DNA from 3 places in the Virgibacillus dakarensis genome. Region 2 is predicted to be linked to each of the others. Evidence: riboswitches for the same ligand, from Rfam matches in the RefSeq annotation. Region 2 holds a riboswitch; each other region holds the start of a gene.
The links. Region 2 has a riboswitch for S-adenosylmethionine ahead of CZ382_RS01915 (homocysteine S-methyltransferase family protein). Riboswitches for the same ligand answer to the same signal wherever they lie in the genome.

Region 1: linked by a shared signal. The riboswitch ahead of CZ382_RS21200 (methionine ABC transporter ATP-binding protein) and the one ahead of CZ382_RS01915 (homocysteine S-methyltransferase family protein) in region 2 are both predicted to bind S-adenosylmethionine.
Region 3: linked by a shared signal. The riboswitch ahead of CZ382_RS19055 (5-methyltetrahydropteroyltriglutamate--homocysteine S-methyltransferase) and the one ahead of CZ382_RS01915 (homocysteine S-methyltransferase family protein) in region 2 are both predicted to bind S-adenosylmethionine.

Annotation. Positions count from the first base shown of each region.
Region 1 covers NZ_LT732554.1:2,438,691-2,441,831, reverse strand. The annotation lists gene CZ382_RS21210 (MetQ/NlpA family ABC transporter substrate-binding protein) at 1-114, opposite strand, end outside; gene CZ382_RS21205 (methionine ABC transporter permease) at 130-798, opposite strand; gene CZ382_RS21200 (methionine ABC transporter ATP-binding protein) at 788-1,816, opposite strand; SAM riboswitch class I at 2,015-2,120, opposite strand; gene CZ382_RS21195 (thioredoxin family protein) at 2,207-2,524, opposite strand; gene CZ382_RS21190 (toprim domain-containing protein) at 2,535-2,888, opposite strand; gene gcvH (glycine cleavage system protein GcvH) at 3,020-3,141, opposite strand, start outside.
Region 2 covers NZ_LT732553.1:369,344-372,484, forward strand. The annotation lists gene CZ382_RS01910 (cyclase family protein) at 1-471, opposite strand, end outside; gene CZ382_RS01915 (homocysteine S-methyltransferase family protein) at 514-1,563, opposite strand; SAM riboswitch class I at 1,654-1,751, opposite strand; gene cysK (cysteine synthase A) at 1,869-2,783, opposite strand.
Region 3 covers NZ_LT732554.1:1,978,677-1,981,817, reverse strand. The annotation lists gene CZ382_RS19055 (5-methyltetrahydropteroyltriglutamate--homocysteine S-methyltransferase) at 77-1,189, opposite strand; SAM riboswitch class I at 1,263-1,371, opposite strand; gene CZ382_RS19050 (ROK family protein) at 1,628-2,491, opposite strand; gene rbsK (ribokinase) at 2,559-3,141, opposite strand, start outside.

The sequences.
Region 1 (3,141 bases), on a different contig from region 2:
TGCCCCAACTTTAATGGTTGTATTTTCATCGTCACCTTTGCTTTCATCAGACCCGCCACATGCTGCTATTACGAGTACCAACGATATAGATACAAATGCTAAAATCTTTTTCATGATGAACTCCCCTTTTTATCTTTTATCTAATTTATTGGAAATAAAGTCGCCAATAAACTGAAAAATAAATACGATTAAAACAATAACGACGGTACAAATAAAGACAATATCAAAATTACGCCGCTGAAATCCAAAGTAATAAGCATAATTCCCTAAACCACCAGCGCCAATGACACCAGCCATTGCTGTATAACCAATCAGTGCAATCGCCGTTACGGTCAGCCCTGAAACCAATGCGGGCATGGATTCAGGAAGTAACACCCGAAAAATAATCGTTCGTGTTTTGGCACCCATTGCTTTCGCCGCTTCCACCACACCTTTATCCACTTCCTTCAAAGCAATTTCCACAAGCCTTCCATAAAATGGGGCTGATCCGATAATCAATGCTGGTAAGGCAGCATTGGGGCCACGAATCGTACCAATTAAAAAGTCGGTAAATGGAAATAACAGTAAAATCAAGATGATAAACGGAATCGCTCGAAATATGTTTACGATTGCTGCGACAACAAGGTTAATTAATTTATTTTGCCAAATCCCACCCTTCGCAGTCAGGTATAATAGCAAACCGAGCAGGATCCCCAAGATTAACGTTCCAACGAGTGAAAGTATCGTCATATAAAACGTTTCATAGATTGCTCCCCAAAGGTCCTCAACATCCAAATTGGGAAATAAATCAGTTAACATCACGGATCACCTCCACTTCAACCGAGGTTTTGGTGATAAAGCCGATTGCCTTGTCCATTTCTTCTGTTTCTCCTTCTATTTGTACAAACAGCGTTCCATAGGCGCCAGCTTGCGTTTGGGTAATTTTTCCCTGTAAAACGTTAATATCAACCTTATATTTCTTCGCCACTTGACTAATCAGTGCCTGGTTTGCCGTTTCCCCGATAAAATGAAGGCGAACAATCTTTCCATGATCATAGGCATTAATCAAGTCCTGTATTCCTTCATTCTCATCCTGTGTACCCATTACCTGCTCAACAAATTTTTTCGTCACTTGCTGCTTTGGCCGTAAAAACACATCCAGCACGTCACCTTGTTCAACGATCTTTCCATTTTCCATTACGGCAACCTGCCGGCAAATTTTACGAATAACGTGCATTTCATGGGTAATTAAAATAATCGTCAGGCCCAGCTTTTTATTAATATCCACCAGCAAATCTAAAATCGCGTTGGTCGTTTCCGGGTCAAGTGCTGAGGTAGCCTCATCGCAAAGCAGCACTTTTGGATTGTTGGCAAGTGCTCTGGCAATCCCGACTCGCTGCTTTTGCCCGCCGCTCAGCTGTGACGGATAGGCATTTTCCCGTTCAGAAAGTCCAACCAAATCGATCAGCTCCCGAACCCGCCTCTCCCGTTCCGCTTTTGGCACTCCAGCAATTTCCAAAGGAAACGCAATATTATCCTTTACTGTCCGCGACCATAGCAAATTAAAATGCTGAAAAATCATCCCAATTTCCTGTCTCGCCAGCCGGAGCTGATTAGAATTCATGGCCGTAATGTCTTGATCATCTATAATAACCCGTCCGCTAGACGGCTCCTCTAACCGGTTAAGCAATCTGACAAACGTACTCTTACCGGCACCACTGTAGCCAATCACACCGAAAATCCCGCCTTCCTTAATTGCAAGTGTTAAGTCATCAACGGCAGTGATTTGCTTTTTATTGGATGTAAAAATTTTGCTTAATCCTTCAATTGAAATCACGAATAATCCTCCTTAGCAATAACTCGGCATCCGCCTTGCATTTTCAGAGGTCGGAAGCCAGAGGTCGGATTGGAAGAAATCGGCGAATTGCTGATTTCATTATCAAAACCTCTTACATATCTCTTATTATGCCCATTGAAACCAAAAACGCCTTTCTGCAAGAGAACAGAAAGACGTATCTATAAAAAGTCTCACGTCCCCTCATCTGTCAAAGGATTACTTTGCAGGAATTGGCACCTTTCAAATACACCTGAAGGTTGCCGCGGGTTCATAGGGCCAGTCCCTCCACCGCTCAAGATAAGAGATAAGTCGTATTTAATTTAAAAATGATAAGTAAAATACTAGCACTTACCGAAACACGTGTCAATGCAAAAAGTAATAGTCCGCTAATTATGAATTATTAGCGAACAACTCCGGTTTATATTTCAGCAAATAACTGTAAATGTTCCCGATCGAACGGAACGCATAAACGCTTTCTTTGATTTCCCCATCTTGTTTTATCAGCAGACATGGCACACTTTCGATTTTGTTATCTTGCATAAAATCGGGATGCAGTGCAGCATTCATTTCATAAAAAATGTCCTCATGATGCACCGCTTCAATTTTGTCCAGCATCGATCTTGCCAATGCACATGTACCGCAAAACGGGGTGTAAATATATAGTAAATAATGATCTCCAGTCAATGTTTCGTCTGTAATCTGTTGCAAAACTATCACCCTACACCAAAAATATCGGATTGACCGCGATTCGTTTGCTTACTAATACGGTTGCAAGGATTTGTTCAGGCGTCGTTGCTACTTCCCGATATTCACTGTTTACGTAAATATGCTCTGCATGGGGGAGCTCCCGTGCTAATTGTTTACGCAGCTTTATCCCTGATTCATCCTCATCAACTAAAATGAAGACATCCTTATTATCCAAATCATACGTATACAAAAGCTCATCAAACCGTTCCACACCGAGCGTGCCATTCGTACAAATTATTTCAACATCCTCCGTGATTACTTTTTTGATTTGCTTTTTATCGGTTAACCCCTCAACAATAATGACTTTGTCTGATTCATGTGTCATGATCCCACAGCACTCCTTACCAAATCAAGCAAAAAGCTGCTTACAACTATAATATGATGCGAATAAGGCTGACTCTACACCTTTTAATTGGAGTGCAAAGTCAGCCTCGAATGCGTTCTAATTTTATCTGATTAATCTTCCTGAATAACCTCTTCGTATTTTTCAGCAGATAACAATTCGTCTATTTCCGATTCATCAGAAGGCTCAACCACAACCATCCATGCTTTCTCATATGGCGATTCGTTTACTAGTT
Region 2 (3,141 bases):
CCATCCGGGAGCATGATTATTGCCATCAGCATCTTTATTGTCGAACGCTTCCTGATCAGGCCAGCGCTTGCTCCAGTCCGTCCGCAATGCGACAAATGAACCCGGTTCGATTTCTCCGTATTCCGCTTCAAACGCTACTACATCCTCAACCGTTAACGTATAGTCATGATTCTCCGCTGCCTCTCTGGATTTATCGATCACAATGAGCGGTAGAAAGAATTCCTTTAAATCCAGCTCATCTAAATATCTAGTGTTGCGGACAAAGTGAATTGGCGCATCAAGATGTGTGCCATATTGCCCGGGAAATGTGAACCGTTGGGCAAAAAATCCGTCATCGTGATCGAATAATGTTTCAAATTTAGCCGCTTCAAATGCGGAAAAGTGTGGCGATTCCGGGTCAAAAGCATGTGTCAGGTCAACCCACTCTTTTTCTTTAATAAGTTGAACAGCTTTCAGTAATTCGTTTGTCAAAAAGATCACCCCATGTTTGCTTCGTAAAATTTGAACATCCTATTAGGCCTTTAAGCGATAGTCCAAATTATGCTGTTTCAATGTTTTGTCTTTTCCAAACAAGAAATGCTTCTCCATGTCCGGCGAGTATTTGGAATTAACGGTTTCAACACCAACAGCTTCTGCTACGGCACGCAGCATTGCTGGGGATGCCCCACAGCATAGGCCAATGTAATTAAGGCCAATACCCTTTGCCTCTTTTGCCCATGTCGCCAACTCATAGCGATTATGATAAAGCGGATCTAGCGCGGTCGGAAAAGTCGTTTCTAACGGTAAATGACAACTGCATCCGCCATCAGGCAAGTTGAAAAACGTTGGGTGCTCTTCTGATGTTCGATAAGGGATCGGTAAACCGGCAATATAGCCATTGACATGCTCCCGTATTTTAGCAAGATATGGCTGCATCGTATCAGGCCCACGGAAACAATTCATCCCGACAACGAGCGCCCCTTTTGCGGAAAGGAATTTGCATGCTTCTTCTACCGTGTAGCCATCTCTTAAAATATTCTCGCCCATCAGTCCAAACGTAATGACAGCCGGTAATCCTTGTTTCGTAATTTCCTCCAAGGCGATTAACGCTTCTTCATAGTAATAAAATGTTTCCCCGTTAACATAGTCAACTCCTTCTTCCTTGCACCATTGCACCATTTCTGCAAAAATGCCCCGAACCCGTTCCTTTGATGCCGGATCTTCCGGATCAAACAGATTAGTGTTGGAAATGTTGCCGGCAACCAATGCTTCTTCAACCGGATGCTCCTTGGCAACCTCTTTCGCTAAACGGATTGCGTTTCTATTTAATGGTTCGAGCAATTCTTCTTTACCGATAATGCGCATCTTTTCCCGATGCGCGTTATATGTAAAAGCCAATACAACATCGGAACCCGCATTCATGTAATCCCTGTATGCTTGTTTAAGCGCTTCAGGATTATCCAATGCTACTTCGGGAACAAAGGAACCAGCTTGTAAATACCCCCTTCGTTCCAATTCAAATAAATAGCCTTCCCCTGCAATGACGGTTCCATCACGTAGACGTTCTTCCAAATTTCGCTTCATTTTTATTCCTCCCTGTTTAGTTGGTTTTTACCAATAACAAAAACCCTCTTCTGTCAGTAAGAAGAGGGTTCGTTATTACATCAACAGCTCTTCTTATCTTCAAGCCTAACGCTTCTGGAATTAGCACAGTACAAATGTCTGTTGCTGAGGCTTCAACGGGCCAGTCCCTCCACCTCTCTGGATAAGAAAATTCATATTTAATTAAAAACTTAATCCATACTATATCGGGGAAACGAACGAATGTCAAGAGAAATATCGAAAATTTATAACAGCACCGATAATTCATTGGTTAGTTGTCATAGACTTTAAATCAAATCCATACTCAAATAACGTTCCCCGCTGTCCGGTGCCATACAGAGTACTTGCTTCCCGGTTCCTAAACGTTTGGCAACCTCAATTGCCGCATAAACGGCTGCTGCCCCGGATAACCCGATAAAGAGTCCCTCCACCCGTGGAAGTTTTTTGTAGATGTTAACTGCATCGTCGTCTTCTATTTGCATAATTTCATCATAAATGCTGGTATTAAGTATTTCGGGGATAAATCCCGGACTTGTTCCAACTAATTTATGTTTGCCTGGTTCTCCTCCTGAAAGTACAGGTGATCCTTTTGGTTCGGCAACGGTGATGGCTAACCCTGGAATTTTTTCTTTCAAAACCTCGCCTGTACCAGTAATCGTTCCACCTGTTCCGGCTGTACAAACAAAAGCATCCAATTTCCTATCCATTTGTTGATATATCTCTAGTGCTGTTGTTGTCCGGTGAATATCCGGGTTTGCCTCGTTTTCGAATTGCTGTGGGATAAAGCTGTCAGGAATTTCTTTTTGTAGTTCCTGTGCTTTTTTAATTGCGCCAGGCATTTTTTCATCTGCAGGGGTCAGGACAACCTTAGCTCCATAGGCTTTTAAGATATTTCTTCTTTCCAAAGTGCTATTATCCGGCATGACCATGATGGCTTTGTATCCTTTTGCTGCAGCATTCATCGCCAGACCAATCCCGGTATTGCCGCTGGTTGGTTCAATAATTGTATCCCCAGGCTTAATTAACCCCATGTCTTCGGCAACTTTGATCATGCTATAGGCTGCACGGTCCTTCACACTTTTGCTCGGGTTAAACGATTCTAATTTGATGAAAACATCTGCAGCTCCTTCAGGGACGAGTTTGGTTAATTTGACAACAGGTGTTTCGCCAATCAGTTCTGTCATGTTTTGCGCAACTTTCATATAAAACAGCTCCCTGTGTACATATATTTTTACATAATAATTCCTAGTGGTTTACTATATGATAACAAATTTCATCCCGATATTCATAACCTTTTGTCTCCTTTTTATAAGTAAAGTATAATTTTTAGCGATATTAATTCATGATCAAGAGTGGCCATGTCCAGCTCCAGCGCCCAGCGGCTAGTGGACAACACCCGCCTCCGTACGATAAGTCAACATCGGTAAAAGGGGAAGTTCGGTTAAAACCGCGACGTCCTGTCGCAACACCGAACTGACCTACGTCCTGTAGGCCTCAGCTCACCGTGTTTCCTTTATCTCCTTCGGTTCAGTCCAGCACATACGCCACTAAACGGGCGCT
Region 3 (3,141 bases), on a different contig from region 2:
TCTCGCCGCTCGCCAATTCACTATAATATATTTATCTTTTTTGTCGTACAATTTGTAATACCCTTTGACAAGAAAATTACCAAACCTCTTCCGCAATTTCAAGTACATGCCGAATTTTCTTCCATTGGTCTTCTTCACTAATGTCGTTGCCTTCCTCGGTTGAGGCAAAGCCACATTGCGGGCTTAGACATAGCTGGTCTAATGGCAAGTATTCACTTGCTTCTCCAATACGTTTTTTGATTTTTTCTTTACCCTCCAGTTCACCCGATTTAGTTGTGATGAGACCGAGCACAACGGACAAATCCTCCCTGTTCACATATTGGAGCGGTTCAAATCCTCCAGAACGTTCATCATCAAATTCCAAAAATAAGCCATCCACGTTCAGCCCGCCAAAAATGGTCTCGGATGCTGGATCATAAGCTCCTTCTGCAAAATAATGCGAACGATAATTCCCCCGGCAAATATGCATGGTAACCAATAAATCAGCTGGCCGTCCTTCAAGTGAATCATTAATCGCTTGGGCCGCGATTTTCTGCATATCTTCCGGTGTATAACCTTGCTCGCGAATGGCTGCTCGTCCTTTTTCCGATAAATAGGATGACCACGATGTATCATCAAGCTGCAGGTATCGGCACCCTAGATCATAAAATCCTTGAATAGCTTTTTTATAGGCATTCGTCAGGTCTGGGAGCAATGCTTCCAGATTTCCATAGACATTTGGATCAATGCTACCACGAAGCAACAGCATATTCGGACTCGGAATCGTCATCTTAGCCACATAATCAGATCCTACATGCGCTTGCAAAAATCGGAAATGATTAAGCATTGGGTGGTCATCATGAAAATCTACTTTACCTGTAACACGAATGGAACGATTTCTTGCTTCAATACCAACAAATTGCAAACCGCTGTCCGGATCGTAACCTTCCACACCAGTCAGTCCTTCCAAAAAATCAAAATGCCACCACGAACGGCGAAACTCCCCATCCGTAATTGATTTCAAGCCTGCTTCCTTTTGCTTTTCAATCAGCTTGATGATTTCCTCATCCTCAACACTGCGCAATTGTTCCCCGGTAATTTCCCCAGCGGCAAATTGGCTTCGTGCATGTTTTAATCGCTCTGGTCGCAGAAAACTTCCTACATGATCACCTCGAAATGGTGCTTTCTTTTCGATTTTTGTTGTTGTCATCCCAATCAGCTCCTAAAAAATGTAATAAAAAAATTCCTCCGATATGAAGGAACTATGGATAAATATAGTCATCTTCTTATCTTCCAAGCTTTCAAGCACTTGTTAGAATTAGCACCTTGCCCACGATTAGACAGGTTGCTGAGGCGTCTTTGGGCTAATCCCTCGACCTCTCTGGATAAGAACTGCTTGTATAAAAATGTTGAATCCATCATACCAGTTTGACGGGAAATTGCAACTGTTTTGTATTTTGAACTTTTTGGAAATATCTGTCCTACCATTGAACAAAGATAGTTTCGTGTTCACATTATTGCAAGATTACTTGAACCCTTAATGTCATGCATGGCTACCGCTTTTTTTTTTCGAATGTACACTTTGATAGATGGGAGGAAAGAATAAGGAATGGATTAATTACCTTACCCTATTCACACACGTCCCCATTCAATTTCTTAACATAACCGGTACGAGCGCCATCGCACCTCTAACCCCCTGTTCGTCGTTAAGCTCGGGTGCGACAATAAACGTATCGGCATTTTCAATCGTCAAATAACCATTCATCATTTCCAGGAACTTTCTCCGAATAAGCGGGTACAGCTGTTGCTGTTTCATGACTCCACCACCCAAAATAATTCGCTCGGGCGCTAGAATCAGGAAATAATTCATGATCGCTTGTGCCAGATAATAGGCTTCTAGTTCCCAGACATGGGAATCCGCAGCTAATTGATGCCCCTTTTTTCCATAACGCTTTTCAATTGCTGGACCTGAGGCAAGGCCTTCCAAACAATTTCCATGATACGGACAACCTCCTGGAAATGCATCATTTTCATGCTGCTGGATAAGCACGTGTCCCATTTCCGGGTGGCTTTTTCCAACATATGTATTCCCGTCTTGAACGTAGCCCGCTCCGATTCCCGTCCCGACGGTAATATACATACAGCTGTTTACATCTCGCCCTGCACCATATTTGTACTCCGCAAGTGCTGCAGCATTCACATCTGTGTCGATATATACCGGTACCTTTAAATCCTTTTTCAATTTTCCAAGCACATCATATTGTATCCATTTTGTTTTCGGCGTATTTAAAATCGTCCCGTATGTATCACTTTTTTTATCTAAATCAACTGGACCAAAACAGCCAATTCCAATTGCTTCTACTTTGTATTCACGAAAAAAATTGTTAACGTCCTTAAACGTTTCCTCAGGGTCTTTAGTTGGGAAGCTAGTTTTTGCAATGATATCTCCTGATTCATCGCCAACAGCACAAACGAATTTCGTTCCGCCAGCTTCTATTGCGCCTATGAGCATGGTTTTATCCCCCTTTTTACATCTTTGTTTTTTACGAATTAGCGATACTACTTTATTTTATAGTCCATTACCCTTCCAAAAACGCTGATAATTCCTTTACATCTGGAAACGAAATTTGGGTACCTTTTTTCGTTACACTCAATGCTGCAAAAGCTTGGGCCCGCTGGATCGCTTGCGCTACATTTCCATTTCGCACAAAAGAATGGGCAAAACAGCCAATGAATGCGTCTCCAGCTCCTGTCGTGTCAACTGCTTTTACTTGATATGCATCAAAGCGACGTATGTCATTACTAGTAACCCAAAGTACACCACGACGACCTAACGTGACAATGACATTTTTCACCCCGTTTTCGAGTAAAAAAAAGGCAGCATTTCGAGCCTCTTCATCTGTTTCTACCGCCATTCCTGTTATCATTTCTAATTCTGTTTCATTCGGTACAACAAAATCACACATGGAAATATACTTGAAATCCAGCTCTTTCGTTGCCGGGGCAGGGTTAAAAATAATGGGAATATGATGCCGATTACCAAATTCAATTGCATGGTAAATAGTGGGTAATGGAATTTCCAGCTGCAGAACTAGTAAACGACATTTTTTTAGTTTTTCGGCTGCTTGATCGACATCCTCAGGTGAGAGATACTGATTCGCT